Regions from separate parts of the Mesorhizobium opportunistum WSM2075 genome, predicted to be linked through region 2. Evidence: riboswitches for the same ligand, from Rfam matches in the RefSeq annotation. Region 2 holds a riboswitch; the other holds the start of a gene.
What was found. Region 2 has a riboswitch for thiamine pyrophosphate ahead of thiB (thiamine ABC transporter substrate binding subunit). Riboswitches for the same ligand answer to the same signal wherever they lie in the genome.
Positions count from the first base shown of each region.

Region 1: linked by a shared signal. The riboswitch ahead of MESOP_RS16725 (YkoF family thiamine/hydroxymethylpyrimidine-binding protein) and the one ahead of thiB (thiamine ABC transporter substrate binding subunit) in region 2 are both predicted to bind thiamine pyrophosphate.

Region 1 is NC_015675.1:3,464,055-3,471,327, reverse strand. Features, by position in the region: gene MESOP_RS35670 (ABC transporter substrate-binding protein) at 1-212, opposite strand, end outside; partial or broken gene MESOP_RS35665 (ABC transporter ATP-binding protein) at 219-971, opposite strand; gene MESOP_RS16730 (ABC transporter permease) at 968-1,816, opposite strand; gene MESOP_RS16725 (YkoF family thiamine/hydroxymethylpyrimidine-binding protein) at 1,830-2,438, opposite strand; TPP riboswitch at 2,429-2,542, opposite strand; gene MESOP_RS16720 (hypothetical protein) at 2,727-3,041, shown strand; gene msrA (peptide-methionine (S)-S-oxide reductase MsrA) at 3,111-3,629, opposite strand; gene MESOP_RS36565 (hypothetical protein) at 3,652-3,777, opposite strand; gene MESOP_RS16710 (glycosyltransferase family 39 protein) at 3,820-5,247, opposite strand; gene MESOP_RS16705 (hypothetical protein) at 5,559-6,266, shown strand; gene MESOP_RS16700 (GNAT family N-acetyltransferase) at 6,374-6,844, opposite strand; gene MESOP_RS16695 (hypothetical protein) at 7,019-7,273, opposite strand, start outside.
Region 2 is NC_015675.1:1,384,409-1,391,681, reverse strand. Features, by position in the region: gene MESOP_RS06640 (M48 family metalloprotease) at 1-567, opposite strand, end outside; gene thiQ (thiamine ABC transporter ATP-binding protein) at 886-1,662, opposite strand; gene thiP (thiamine/thiamine pyrophosphate ABC transporter permease) at 1,655-3,274, opposite strand; partial or broken gene MESOP_RS36735 (ABC transporter ATP-binding protein) at 3,329-3,486, opposite strand; gene thiB (thiamine ABC transporter substrate binding subunit) at 3,523-4,521, opposite strand; TPP riboswitch at 4,565-4,679, opposite strand; gene MESOP_RS06620 (thiamine diphosphokinase) at 4,767-5,411, shown strand; gene MESOP_RS06615 (ABC-F family ATP-binding cassette domain-containing protein) at 5,413-7,233, shown strand.

The sequences.
Region 1 (7,273 bases), 2.1 Mb from region 2:
CTGTAGGGCAGAATGTCGACCTCGAGGCCGGCGTCGGAATAAAACCCCTTGTCGCGGGCGACGAACAGCCCGATGTGGTTGGTGTTGACCGTCCAGTCCAAAGCGACGGTGATTTTCTGCATCGCCGCGAAAGAGCGGCCCGGTCCGGCGATCAGCGGAAGACCGCTGGCGAGGGTAAGCAGCAAGGCCTGCCGGCGCGTCAGATCAGTCATGGTCATGTCCTTTGGAGGTTGAGGGTTGAGCAAAATGTCGAGGATCTCGGCCTCGAGTGCGATGGCCTGGCGCGCGGCGGCACCGGTCGGGTCGCGCGGACGCGGCAACGGCACCCTGATCTCACGCAGCACACGGGCCGGGCGCGCCGACAGCACATAGATGCGGTCGGACAGGTATACGGCTTCGCGCACATCGTGGGTGATCAGCAGTGCCGTCCAGCGATGGTGCCGCCACATCTGCTCGAGCCAACGCTGCATGGCGGCGCGGGTCAGTGCGTCGAGCGCGCCGAAAGGCTCGTCGAGCAAAAGCATGTCGCGCTCCTGCACAACCGTGCGCAACAGCGCCGCGCGCTGGCGCATGCCGCCCGAAAGCTGCGCCGGAAAATGCCGCTCGAAGCCGACAAGTCCGAATTCGGCGAACAGCGGCGCGACCCGCGCCCGTGCTGCCTTGCGCTTGATGCCTTGCACTTCGAGCCCGAGTGTCGCGTTGTCGAGGATGCGCCGCCACGGCATCAACGCATCGCGCTGCGGCATGAAGGCAAAATGCCGGCCGTGATCGTCGAGCGGCACGCCGTCGAACAACATCTCGCCTTCGCCATGTTCGGCGCCGGTCAGAAGCTGGAACAGCGTCGACTTGCCGGCGCCCGACGGTCCGAGGATCGAGACGAATTCGCCGGCACCGACGTTGAGCGAAATGTCGGCAAGAACGTCGAGCCCGCCAAACGCCTTGCGCACATGTCGCAATTCGAGCCGGCTCATCTCCGCGCCGCCTTTGCCGCGGCTTGCTTGCCCGCGGCCCGTTCCCAGGGCATGGCCAAGCGCTGCAGCAGCACCGTCAATCCGAACAGGATGAGAGTAAGCGCGGCGCTGACGCCGACGGCGGCCAGCACCAGGTCGGGGCGAAAATTGTTCTTGGCGTTGAGCATGTAGATGCCCAGCCCCTTGGCGGCACCCGCATATTCGGCGAAGATGGCGCCGACGACGGCATAGGTGATGGAGATCCGCAGGCCAGCGAAGAAATATGGCAGCGCCGAAGGCAGCCGCGCCAGCACGAAGACGCGCCAGCGCCCCGCCCCCATGGCGCGTAGCATCTGGCCGATCTCGGGCTCGGTTGCCTCATAGCCCTCGACCAGCGCCACCAGCATCGGGAAGAAGGTAACCAGCGCCACCAGCATGATCTTCGGCGCCAGCCCGAAGCCGAACCACAGCACCACCAGCGGCGCGATCGCAACCAGCGGCAAGGTCTGGCTGATGATGAAGACGGGAAAAAGCGCGCGCCGCAGCGGCTGGAAGAAGTCGACCAGCATCGACAGCGCGAAAGCGGCGCTGAGCGAAAAGGCAAAACCGATGAGCGTGGCGCGGATGGTGGGAATGGCGTTGTCGACCAGCGCGTCACGATTGAGCATCGCCTGCTCAAAGACACGCGAGGGCGCCGGCAGCGTCGTCGGCTTGATGCCGGAATAGGTAGCATAGAGTTCCCAGGCCACGAGCAGCAACCCAACCGACATTACGGCCGGTACTGCCTTGGCGAGGATGCCCGCGAGGTGACGCGGGCGGCTGAATGACGATGAGACCACGAGAGGACAACCTTGACGGTCGCGCATCGGCGCGAGCGGTTCAGACAGCAGTGGGGCTGTTGGCGGAAACCGTGACGTCGAGGGTTACGTGGCCGGCACCCGGCCCGAAGCGGCAGAAAGCTTCGTTGAGCGCCGAAAAGATCGCGCCCGTATCACCGCGCAGTTTGGTGCAGAAATTCTTGGAGCGATCGTAGACGCCGGACTGTTTCAAGAAATCGATGCAGCCATAGATCTCGTCCATGTGGTCGCCAGTACCCATCACATAAAGCGAGAATTGCGCCGCCGCCGGCTGGCCGGTGGCGACCGCGCCATGCACGGCTGCGATGGCGGCTTCCTTGCGCGGGCAGAGCGGCCCGACAGGTCCGCCGAAGGCCTCGGAGCGGCAGATCGGATCGTCCGGCTCGCCTGGGCAGCCACGCGAAATGGCGGCTGACAAAACGCAATGCTTGCCGCTGTGCGCGGCCGCCACGAACAGGTCGCGCAGAGCCGGGAACAGCACTTCGGGCGGCCCGACCAGCAAGGTCGAGATGTCGTCGGTCTCGATCCTGAGCCGGTCACGATAGGGATCGAGCGCACCGAGCGCGCCCAAAATGACGCCGACGAAATCGTCGGCCATGGGATATAGGGAAATCTGTGCGCCTGAAAACATAGCCCGCCTCGCTCCGCTGGTATTACCCAGATCAGCTTCTAGGGTCTGTGGGCTTGCCGCCCCCGTCTCAGCCCCGACCGTACGGAGCACCCCTGTGGATGGGCGCGTTAAAGCACCATTCGATCGATTGGGGAAGCCGTTTTTTTCAGCGAACTGCGCCAAAAGCATTGCGCCAGAGTGGGAGCGATTGGCTCTGGCGGCGCGAGAATTTATCGGGAACCTTCATCGGACCGAGAGGTTGTCCCACCAGTCGCTACGCGACGAGTTCACAGAAAATGGAGACAAACCATGTTCATGAAAATCCTCGCAGCTTCGACGCTCACCATCGGCCTGGCCGCATCGGCCATGGCGCAGAGCAATGACACAAGCGGCACCAACGGAGCCGGTAGCGGCAGGTCGGTCACGGTCGATCCGAATACGCCAGCTTCGCCCAACACCGTCGACCCGTCGGTGACCAACAGCACGACTGGCACGCTGGATGATATGAACTCCAACGCGGATCGGAATTGTCCTGCCCATCCGCAGGGCGCGCAGCCCGATGCCAATGGCATGTCGCCGGGTACCACCGCGCCGACGGTTAACGACAAGCATTGCGGCAAGTAGGATTTGCAATGAGAAGAAACCGCGGAGCGAGCGCTCCGCGGCTTCTCAAATCCTGTCGTATGACTGAATCTACGGTACCGCTTTTTCTCGAACCGGCAGCTTCCAGCCTGGCCTGACGAAATGGCAGGTGTAGCCGTTGGGATATTTCTCCAGATAATCCTGATGCTCCGGCTCGGCCTCCCAGAAAGCACCGACCGGCGCGACTTCGGTGACGACCTTGCCGGGCCACAGGCCCGAGGCATCGACATCGGCGATGGTGTCTTCGGCGACGTTCTTTTGCTCGTCGCTGGTGTAGTAGATCGCCGAACGGTAGCTCATTCCGACATCGTTGCCCTGTCGGTTGCGTGTCGTCGGATCGTGGATTTGGAAAAAGCGCTCCAGCAGCGTGCGATAGCTGATCACGGCCGGATCGAAATTGATCTCGATCGCCTCGGCGTGCGTGCCATGATTGCGATAGGTGGCGTTTGGCACATCGCCGCCCGAGTAGCCGACACGGGTCGAGATGACGCCGGGATAGCGCCGTATCAAATCCTGCATGCCCCAGAAACAGCCGCCGGCAAGTACTGCGCGTTCGGTCGAAGTCGCCATGTCACCTCTCCTCAAAAGCAATTCACGGAAAACGGACCGCGATTTCCGTCTTGAATTGCACGACAACAAATTGGATTTCCCATAAATGGGCACTGTCGGCGACTTCGTCCAGTCGCCCGAGCGCGGCGCCGGCGGTGCGTGCGGCCATGCCCCGACGAAATGGCACGACGCGGAACCGGATCCGTGGACTTCAGCTGTGCGGTTGTCCAGCCGGGCTGTCGACAGCAAGCGGCAGGCGCGTGCCGGGCGGGATGGCGGCAAAACTGATCGCCACCGGCGGCGCCTCTTGCGACCAGTTGAAAAGAACGGTCTTGACCGGAATGTTGTCCAGCCATGAGTGCAACTGCGGTGGCACGCCATGGCCCAGCCAAACCATCAGCATGCCGTGGTCGTGCAACCGCTGCAGTGTGATCCAGGGCGCGAACCGCATATCGAGGTCGGTGAAAATCGACGGCTTGTCATAGGCATTGAGACCCGCCAGCATCGCCAGATTGGTGTCGCCGCCGACGATGTCGAGTCGGCCGGGCACAGCCGCGTGCCAGACTGCCTCGGCCTCGTCCGAGATCGGTCGTGCCGGCCAGCAAACGGCGTCCATGCGCCCGCGCACATTGCAGTCCGTCCAGCGGATGGCCGCATAGGCGCCTGACATGCCGACGATGCAGATGAATGCGCAGATCGTCAGTTTTCGCATCTCTGTGGCGCCGAGCCGATGGCCCAAGAACGCCAGCGCGACGACGCCGACAAGATTGTACATCGGCGCGCCCCAGGCTTCGCCTGTGCCGGTAAACAGCGAGGCGACCATGACCAGCGCCGCGGGCCCAAGGCCCATCCACATGAGATAAACACGCGAGCCGCGCTCGACGGGCTCTTGCGGAGCCGGCGAGCGCCGCAGCAGCCCTGATATCGCCAGCACCAGAAAAAAGCCGGAGAGCCCGGCCATCTGGACACCGGCATAATAAAGGCGCGCTCGGTGTTCAGTCACCCATTCGTCACGGCCGGCGAAATAGGTCAGCGGCAGGAAATCGATACGGTAGAGCTCGACGGCCAACGGCGTGGCGACGGCGAGAAAGACGGCAAGGCCAAGCCACGGCCAAGGTGTCGCCAGCCGGCTGCGCGCGCGCGCATCGGACAACAGCCACAGAGCGCCGAAGGCGAGCAGCAGGCCGGTGGAGAATTTGGCATAGAGCCCGACGCCCGAGACCAGCCCGAGCGCGAGCCACCAGCCCGGCCCGCCACCACGGCCGGCGCGCCAAAGCAGCCAGCAGATCGCCGCCCAGAACGGCATCTGCGCATAGTCGTGATTGAATTGCGGGGTGGGCCAGCCAAAGAAATAGACCGATGGCATCAAAAGCACGGCAGCCAGCGCCCGGCTATGACCCAGCATGTCGCGGGCCAGCAGATAGACCAGGATGAAGGTCGCGGAGATGGTCAGCTGGGCGAGCAGATATTGCGGCCAGCGGAACGATCCGGTCAAAAGATGGCTGGTCTCGAGCAGCCAACCAGGGAGCTGCGGGTGCTTGTAGGTCAAAAGCACCCATTCGCGGCCCCACATGAAGCCCTCCACGACATCGCCGGGCGGCGCGGGATCGACGAGCGCTGGCACCACCGTCCAGCACAAGATCTGCGCCAGACACAGAAGCGCCAGCAAATACCGGGGTTGGCGAAGCAGGCCGGACCAGACAGATGACGAACTCAAGCCCGGGGCAGGCAGCCCCGCCGGCACCCAGCGATCCAAGGAGTCATCGATCCCCACCATGCGGCGCTTAAATCACATCGTCCGGTTCGCCGAACAGCCCAAACGCCAAAGCTTACAAAAAAGTATACTTGCGTGCCATTGCAACACCAAGATTGAACCGGAATTTCAACGCTCCGCGGCCCGCCTTCCCCAGGCACACGGCCTGAAGCCCTGTCTGAACATCCGGATTCCAGATGCGCCATCAACATGCCGTCATTCACTACCGCGCGCTCGACTTCTGGCTGGCGCGCGCAGCCGTTCTCGTCATCATCTGCCTGCAGCTTCTGGTCATCAACAATCTCTCATTCGGTCCGCGCTGGCTGGCACCGGGACTGGAAGCGGCCCTGCTCGTGCCGCTGTCCGTGGCGACGGCATGGACGCAGGTCGCCACCAGAAAAGCGGTCGAGGACCACGAATGGCATGCCATCGGCCAGTTTCGCGCCATGATCCGCCGAACCGCCCTGACGATGACCGCCGTCATCAGCGTCATGAATTGCGGCTCGCTGGTCTTGCTGGTGCATGCCTTGCTGGAGGGACACGCCGGCAACAGCGGCACGACACTGCTGATCGACGCACTCAACATCTGGGTGACAAACGTCATCGTCTTCGCCTTGTGGTTCTGGAGCACCGACCGTGGCGGGCCGCCGACCTGCGGACTGGTGAAGCTCGCGCAGGCCGATTTCCTGTTTGCACAGATGACCCTGAACGACCGCGAGCTGGCCCAATGGCTGCCCGGCTTCGTCGACTATTTCTTCCTCGCCTTCACCAATGCGACGGCGTTTTCGCCGACCGACACCTTGCCGCTCTCCCAGCGCGCCAAGCTGCTGATGATGGCGGAAGCCATGATCTCACTGCTGACGATTGCGCTGGTCGCGGCGCGAGCCGTCAACATTCTGGCCTAGGGTAAAAGCGCGAAATAGCCCGCTCCGGCGAACCGAAGCGGGCTATTTCGTTGACTTCGATGGTCGCGATGCCGCGCTTGCTGAGCTTGTAGCTGTTGCCGCTGTGCTCAATCCGCGCCGAGGTCGCGTTCGAAGACCACCTGGTCGCGCAGCGGAATGCCATTCACGAGCAAGCCTTCGGGATAACCGGTCGATGGCCCGAACGCATCCTGCACGATGCGACACATCCGAAAGCCCTGTCTCTGATAAAACCTGAGATTGCCGATATCGGCCGTAGCGGTCGAGACGATCAGGCGCCGGCCGTTGCACTCACGGCAGCGGATGATTGCCGCCGCGACAAGGGCACGCCCCAACCCTTCGCTCTGCCTTGCAGGACGGACCGCGAGGCTCTTGAGTTCGAAGACACCGCCCTCGCCCGTCTCGATGATCTGCACATGGCCGACGATCCGGCCGCCCTCGCGAGCGACCATCACCTCGCCCCGACCGATATAGCCGGAAATCTGCATGGAGGAATCGTCTGCCAGGGCAAACAGAGGCCGTAAAGCCTCGCGGTTTCCATCGTATCGTTCAATAAGCATTCATAAGTCCGGACTGGATCAACGCCACCGCGAGTTCGGCATTCCTGCGCTGGGATATAGCAGCGGCTGGCCATGAGCCACAAATGCAAAAAGCCCGCCCCGGCGCGAGCCGAGGCGGGCGTTGGTTCAATCGAGCCGTCGGACGCAGATTCTCGATACCGGCAAAGCCGGGAGTTATTTCTCCGTTGACAGCTTGAATTTGCGCACGATTACCTCGAACAAAAAATCCGAAATCCACATGGCGCAGATGCCGATGAGAAAGGCCGCCGCGAGCGTCGTCGTGTCGTCATTGGCCAGCGGCAGGCCGGTGGCGCGGGAATATTGGACCACGGGCAGTGTGAGATAGGCAGCGGCAAGCGCGCCACAGATTGGTGACGCCACCATTTCGCGCAGTTTGTAGCGGTGGCGCGACAGCGCGCGCAGGACACC
Region 2 (7,273 bases):
GCCGGCTTCGCCGATCGACTTGATGCCGATGGCATCCGCTTCCAGCTCCTGGTTGCGCGAGAACTGCGCCAGCCTGAGCTTGCCGCGGATCAGTGCGGCCTTGGCGGTCGGGCTGTCGCCGAGCACGTCCGAGACCACCTTGGTCGCCAGGCCTTCCTCGGCCTCCAGCTGCTGGCGTTGCAGGCCGTGGTTGGCGGTGACGTGGCCCATCTCGTGCGCGATGACCGCGGCGAGTTCGGACGAATCGTTTGCCAGCGCCAGCAGGCCGCGCGTGATGTAGAGATAACCGCCCGGCAGCGCGAAGGCGTTGACGTTGGGCGAATTCAAAATGGTGATGCGGTAGGTCTGGGTCGGATTGGCGGACACCACGGTCAGGCTGCCGACCACCTTGGCGACCATGCGCTCGAGCTTGGGATCGGAATATTCCCCGCCATAAGTCGCCAGGATGCGCGGGTGCTGCGCCTTGGCCAGTTCGGCGAGTTTGTTGTTGGCGCCGACATTGTCGACCGTGATCGGCTTGTCGGACGGCTGGAACCCGGATTCCTGGACTGCCGGAGGTGTGAACATCTGGCAGCTTGCGAGCGCCACGGCAAAACCGGCCAGCGCCAGAAAGCGCGCCAGCGGGTTCCATCTTGGTCTGTCAACGCCGATCGCCAGAACGGCTTCCTTTCGGGTCCCGGCGCATGACCACGAAAATCGGGGGCGATCTTCGGAATTATCATGCGCAAACAAACTACTACAGCATCCGTCACACGTCCCTCGGGGCGTGCGGCGGATGCTGTAGGCAAATCACGGCCTGTGCCGGACCAATAGGGCGGACCTAGCCACACTACGTCTGCCATGGCAAGCAAGCGCCACTTCGCCCGAAGACGGTTTGGCCGTAAATTATGTCCGCTTCCGGGCAATATCTCGTGATACGGCATCCCCAGCACCGGTACCGATATAGTGCCGGAACGCCTCGGGACCAGCCCCGGCAAAGAAATCCTCGGCGGAGCCGGTGGCCGCCACGGCGCCATTGTCCAGAAACACCACATTGCGGCCGATGCGGCGCGCATCCTGCGGCTGGTGCGTGACGAACAGCACCGTCATGCCATGGTCGGCATGGACGCCGGCAACCAGGTCGAGCATGTCGTCGCGCAAAGCGGGCCCGAGCGAAGCGAAGGGTTCGTCGAGCAGCAGCACCGGGCGATCGCGCACCAGCACGCGGGCCAGGGCGACGCGCTGGCGCTCACCGCCCGAGAGTTCGCGCGGCAAGCGTTTTTCCTTGCCGGCAAGGCCGGTGCGCGCAAGCGCGTCGGCGATATCAGCGCGGTCGGCCTCGGTCAGCCGCAGCGACGGCGAGCGGCCGAGCCCGACATTCTGCTCGACGCTGAGATGGGCGAAAAGATTGTTTTCCTGGAACACCATCGACACCGGCCGCGCCGCCGGAGGCGCGCCGCCGACATCGGCCCCGCCGATCAGCACACGGCCGGACCGTGGCGTCTCGAACCCGGCGACCAGGTTGAGCAGCGTCGACTTCCCCGAGCCGCTCGGCCCCATGATGGCGGTGATTTCCGCCGCGGCGAACGCGACATCGAAGGTGAGCGGCGCCTCGCCATAGCTGAACGAAACCTTGTCCAGCCGCACCGGAACACCTTTCCTGCCAATCGCCCCATCAGACATCGCGGGCCATTCCTTTTCCCAGCCGGTCCGCTGCCAGGACCAGCGCCAGGCAAACCAGGCCGAGCAACAGTGCCAGGCCGGCGGCGTCCGCGGTGCGGTAGCTGCCCATGCGCGCCAGCAGAAGGTAGGGCAATGTCTGCACGGAATCACTGCCGAACAGCGCGATGACACCGAGATCGCCAAGCGACAGCGCCATGGCGAAGGCGAAGGCGGTGGCGAGCGGCCGCCGCAGCGACGGCCAGTCGACCAGCCGCAGCCTGGCCCAGCCCGCTATGCCGAGCTGCGCGCAGAGCCGTTCGTGACGCTCGCTGCCCGCATCATAGGCGGGACGGACCGCGCGCAACGCGAAAGGCATCGCCATCACCGCATTGACGGTCACGACCATGACCGGGGCGATGGCGAAGACATCGCCGGCATGGCGCAGCAGCAGGAACCAGCCGGCGCCGATGACGATGGGCGGCACGACCAGGACGAACCCCGCGCCGGTATCGGTGGCGTGTTCGAGCAGCGTCCTTGGCCCGGAGCGGCGGTTCAGCGCCAGCGCCCTGCGCGCCATGGTCAAGGCCAGCGACAGCATCACCGAAAGCAGCGCCGACAGGAAGGCCAGCACCGCACTCGTCAGCGTCGCCTGCCGGACCGCGGCCTCGCCGGCGAGCCGGCCGAGATCGGCGCCAAGCCCGGAGATCACCGTGGCCGCCATCGGTCCGGCAACGAACAGCAGCGCCAGCACGATGAGCGCCGCGTTCAGCCAGGTCTCGGTCCGGTTTACGGAGAGATAACGGCGCGGTGCAACCGGCAGGTTGGTGTCGCCGACGACATTGGCGCCAAGCCGCGTCAGCGCCAGCACCACGATGAAGGTCAAGGCGATCTGCAGCAGCGTCAGCGCGACCGCCCGCGCCGGATCGAAATCGAAGCGCAGCGCCTGATAGATGCCGACTTCCAGCGTCGTCGCGCCTGGTCCGCCGCCGAGCGTCAGCACGATGGTGAAGGAGGTAATGCAGAGCATGAAGACGAGCCCGGCGACGCCGGGCAAGGCGGCGCGCAGCGTCGGCCATTCGATCAGCCGGAACGCCGGCCGCGCGCCCATGCCAAGCTGGCTCGCCAGCCGCCACTGGTCGGCAGGAATGGTCTGCAGCGCCTCGAGGAACAGCCGCGTGCTGAGCGGCAGGTTGAAGAAGACATGGGCGACGAGGATGCCGGACAGGCCGTAAATGCCTGGCCAGCCCTGCCCGCCGACCGCGCCGAACAGACCGGCGAAATAACCGGCGCGGCCGTAGAGCGCCAGGATCCCGAGCGCCGCGACGATGGCCGGCAACGCCAGCGGCACGGCAAAGAGCTGCAGCATGAAGGCGCGGCCCGGGAAGCGCGGGTGCCGCGACAGGGCGCGCGCCACGAACAGCGCCGGGGTGACGGACAACAGGGTCGAGAGCGCGGCCTGCCAGAGCGTGAAGCGCACGACGCGCAGCAGATAGGGATCGAAGGCCGCCCAAGCGCCCGTGAGATCGTGGGCGCCCTCGACAAGCAGCCCGGCAAACGCGCCACCGATCAGCAGCGCGATCGCGGAAAGCGCGATGATGCCGGCGCTGACGCGGGGGTCAGACGCGCGTTGCACGCTGGACCGCCTGTCTGCGCGTCGCGGCACTTACAAAGGATTGTGCTCTACGGCGCCCCCCTCTGTCCTGCCGGACATCTCCCCCACGAGGGGGGAGATTGGCAGTTTCCGCGCTTAGCTTATATCTGCAGCGTCGGCGATTTGCGAAATCACCGATGACGTTCGATCTCCCCCCTTGTGGGGGAGATGTCCGGCAGGACAGAGGGGGGCGCCGTAGAGCAATCATCTTCGGTCGGTTTGCCTCAAAACTACCTGCTCATCACCGCCAGCCACTCATCCACCCAGGCCTTGCGATTAGCGGCGACCTCCTCGGGGCTGAACAGCAAGGTCTTGGTCGGCTTGACCAGTTTGCCGAAGGCCGGGTTGAGCGGCTTGTCGGTCTTGCCGGCGGGGAACATCCAGTTGGTCTCGGGGATGGCGTCCTGGAACTTCGGGCTGGTCATGAAGGCCATGAACTTTGCAGCCAGCGGGTTCTTGGCGCCCGTGGTGGTGATGCCGGCAACCTCGATCTGCAGGTATTCGCCCTCCTCGAAGGACGCCGCCTGGTAGCGCTCGGTGTTCTCGGCGATCATGTGATAGGCCGGCGACGTGGTGTAGGACAGCACCATCGGCGCCTCGCCCTTGGTGAACAGGCCGTAGGCCTCACTCCAGCCCGGCGTCACCGTCAGCACCTTCGCCTTGAGCTTGGCCCAGGCCTCCGGCGCCTTGTCGCCATAGACCGATTTGACCCACAAAAGCAGGCCGAGACCCGGCGTGGAAGTGCGCGGATCCTGGATGACGATCTTGTCGTCGGCACTGCCCTCGACCAGTTCCTTGAGGCTCTTGGGCGGTGTCTTGAGCTTCTGCGTGTCATAGACGACGGCGAAGTAGCCATAGTCGAAGGGGACGAAAGTATCGTCGCTCCAGCCACCCGGCACATCGACGTCGGACACCGCGCCATGCGGCGCGAACAGGCCTGTCGCCTTGGCATCGGCGGTGAGATTGGTGTCGAGGCCGAGCACGATGTCGGCCTTGGTCGAGGCCCCTTCGAGCTTGACGCGGTTGAGCAGCGCCACGCCGTCGGCGACCGAGACGAACTCGACATCGCAGCCGCATTCGGCCTCGAATTCCTTCTTCACCACGGGGCCTGGACCCCAATCGGCGGTGAAGCTTTCATAAGTGTAGACGGTGAGCTTGTCCTTGGCCAAGGCCGGCCCGGACAGCGCCAGAACCGCTGCCGAGACAAGAGAGTATAAAAGCGTGCGCATCGGCGCCTCCTTCGTTCGAGTTGAAAGGAATTGAGGCGTCGGACTGTCCGAAACGTCTAATCCCTCCGCCGGTACAAACCGGATCAGGTTCAGCGGGTTGGCGAGACTGCCTCTCAGCCGGTCCGCGAAGATCGCGTCCGGCACCCCGTTAGAGCGTTTCGACACATAGGCCGGGCCAATGAACCGCGCAAGTGGGAGTTTGCCGCCTTCCGTTTCGCGTGTCGGGCTGGTAAGGGCCACACGATATGAGCACATTCACCATCCTGCTTGGCGGCGATCTCATCCGCACGCCGCGGCTCGACCGCCAGATCGAAGGCTGCCGCGTGATCGCCGCCGACGCCGGCATCGGCCATGCGCGGCTGCTCGGCCTTGTCCCGGAACTCTGGGTGGGTGATTTCGATTCGGTGCCGGCTAATCTGCCTGACGATCTGGCCGCCGTGCCCCGCCAGACCTTTCCGGCGGAGAAGGACAAGACCGATGGCGAACTGGCGATCGCCGCCGCACTCGAACGAGGCGCGACCCGCCTGGTGCTGGCAGGCGCTTTCGGCGGCAAACGGGCCGACCACGCTTTCCTGCATCTGTCGCTCGCGCTGCGGCTGGCCGAGACCGGCACCGGAGTGGTGCTGACCAGCGGCGCCCAGGAAGGCGTGCCCTTGCTGTTGGGAAAGACGGGTTTCGACTATACCGACGGCACGCTGTTTTCGATCCTCGGCTTTTCAGACCTCGCCGGCCTGACCGTCACCGGCGCCAAATGGCCGCTGAACCAGGTCGAGGTGGCCTTCGGTTCGTCGCTGACCATCTCCAACGAGGTCCGGGGGGGCCTCGAAATCGCGCTCGGCCATGGCCGCGCGCTGCTGCTCGCTCATCCCTATCCCTTGCCCGAAAGCTGACATGGCCCCGCCTCTTCTCAATCTCGACGGGATAAAACTGACCTTCGGCGGCACACCGCTGCTCGATGGCGCCGCCTTGACCGCTTCGGCCGGCGATAAGATCGCGCTGGTCGGCCGCAACGGCTCGGGCAAGTCGACGCTGCTCAAGATCGCCGCCGGCCTGATCGAACCCCAGGACGGCGAGGTGTTCCGCCAGCCGTCGGCGACCGTGCGTTATCTGCCGCAGATGCCCGACATGGAGGGTTTTGCCACCGTGCGCGCCTATGTCGAGGCGGGGCTCGGGCCCGCCGACGATCCCTACCGCGCCAGCTATCTGATGGAGCATCTCGGCCTGTCGGGCGAGGAACGGCCGAACGATTTGTCCGGCGGCGAAGCCAGGCGCGCCGCCCTTGCCCGCGTCATGGCGCCGGAACCCGACATCCTGCTGCTTGATGAGCCGACCAACCATCTCGATCTGTCGGTCATCGAGTGGCTGGAAGAAGAGCTTGTCCGCACCTCATCGGCACTTATCGTCATCTCGCACGACCGCCGTTTCCTCGAACGCGTCTCGCGCGCCACCATCTGGCTCGACCGCGGCCAGACCCGCAGGCTCGACAAGGGTTTTGGTCATTTCGAGGAATGGCGCGATCAGGTGCTGGAAGAGGAAGAGCGCGAGCAACACAAGCTCGGCCGACAGATCGTGCGCGAGGAGCACTGGCTGCGCTATGGCGTGACGGCGCGGCGCAAGCGCAACATGCGCCGCCTCGGCGAGTTGCAGACCATGCGCAAGAGTTTTCGCGGCCATCGCGGCGCCGAGGGTTCGGCGACCATGGTGGCCAGCGACGCCGCCGAATCCGGCAAGCTGGTGATCGAAGCCAAGAACATCGAGAAGAGTTTTGGCGATCTCACCGTGGTCAAGGGATTCTCGACCCGCATCCAGCGCGGCGACCGCGTCGGCCTCGTCGGACCGAACGGCGCCGGCAAGACGACGCTTTTGAAGATGCTGACCGGTGAATTGGCGCCGGATGCAGGCTCGGTGCGGCTCGGCACCAATCTGGAGATCGCCACGCTCGACCAGAAGCGCGAGGCCGTCGACCCGCAGGAGACACTGGCGCAGTATCTCACCGACGGGCGCGGCGAAAACCTCGTCATCAATGGCGAGCAGCGCCATGTCGTCTCCTACATGAAGGATTTCCTGTTCAAGCCGGAGCAGGCGCGCACGCCGGTGCGCGAATTGTCCGGCGGCGAGCGGGCGCGACTGATCCTGGCGCGCGTGCTGGCGCGGCCGGCGAACCTCCTGGTGCTCGACGAGCCGACCAACGATCTCGACATGGAGACGCTGGAACTCCTGCAGGAACTCGTCGCCGGTTTTGCCGGCACCGTCATCCTAGTCAGCCACGACCGCGATTTCCTCGACCGCACCGTGACCAGCATCATCGCGCCGGACGGCGGCGGCCGCTGGGTCGAATATGCCGGGGGCTATTCCGACATGCTGGTCCAACGCGGCGGCACCAGGCTCGACGACCGCAAGGCGCGCGCCAAGACTGAAGCCGCCGATACGCCGGCTCAGGCCAGGAGCGAGCCGGCAGCGCCAAAAGGGCCGGCGAAGAAACTGTCGTTCAAGCAGAAATTCGCGCTGGAATCGCTCCCCAAGAAGATCGAGGCGGTGACCGCGTCGATCTCGCGGCTGGAAAACAACATCGCCGACCCGGCCTATTACGAGCGCGATCCAGCCTCGTTCCAAAAGACCATCGCCGCCCTCGACAAGGAACGCGCTACGCTGGCGGCGCTTGAGGAAGAGTGGCTGGAACTGGAGATGTTGCGGGAAGAGATGGAAGGGTGAACGATTGCATGCGGTCTTTTATGCGCGTATATTATGCGCA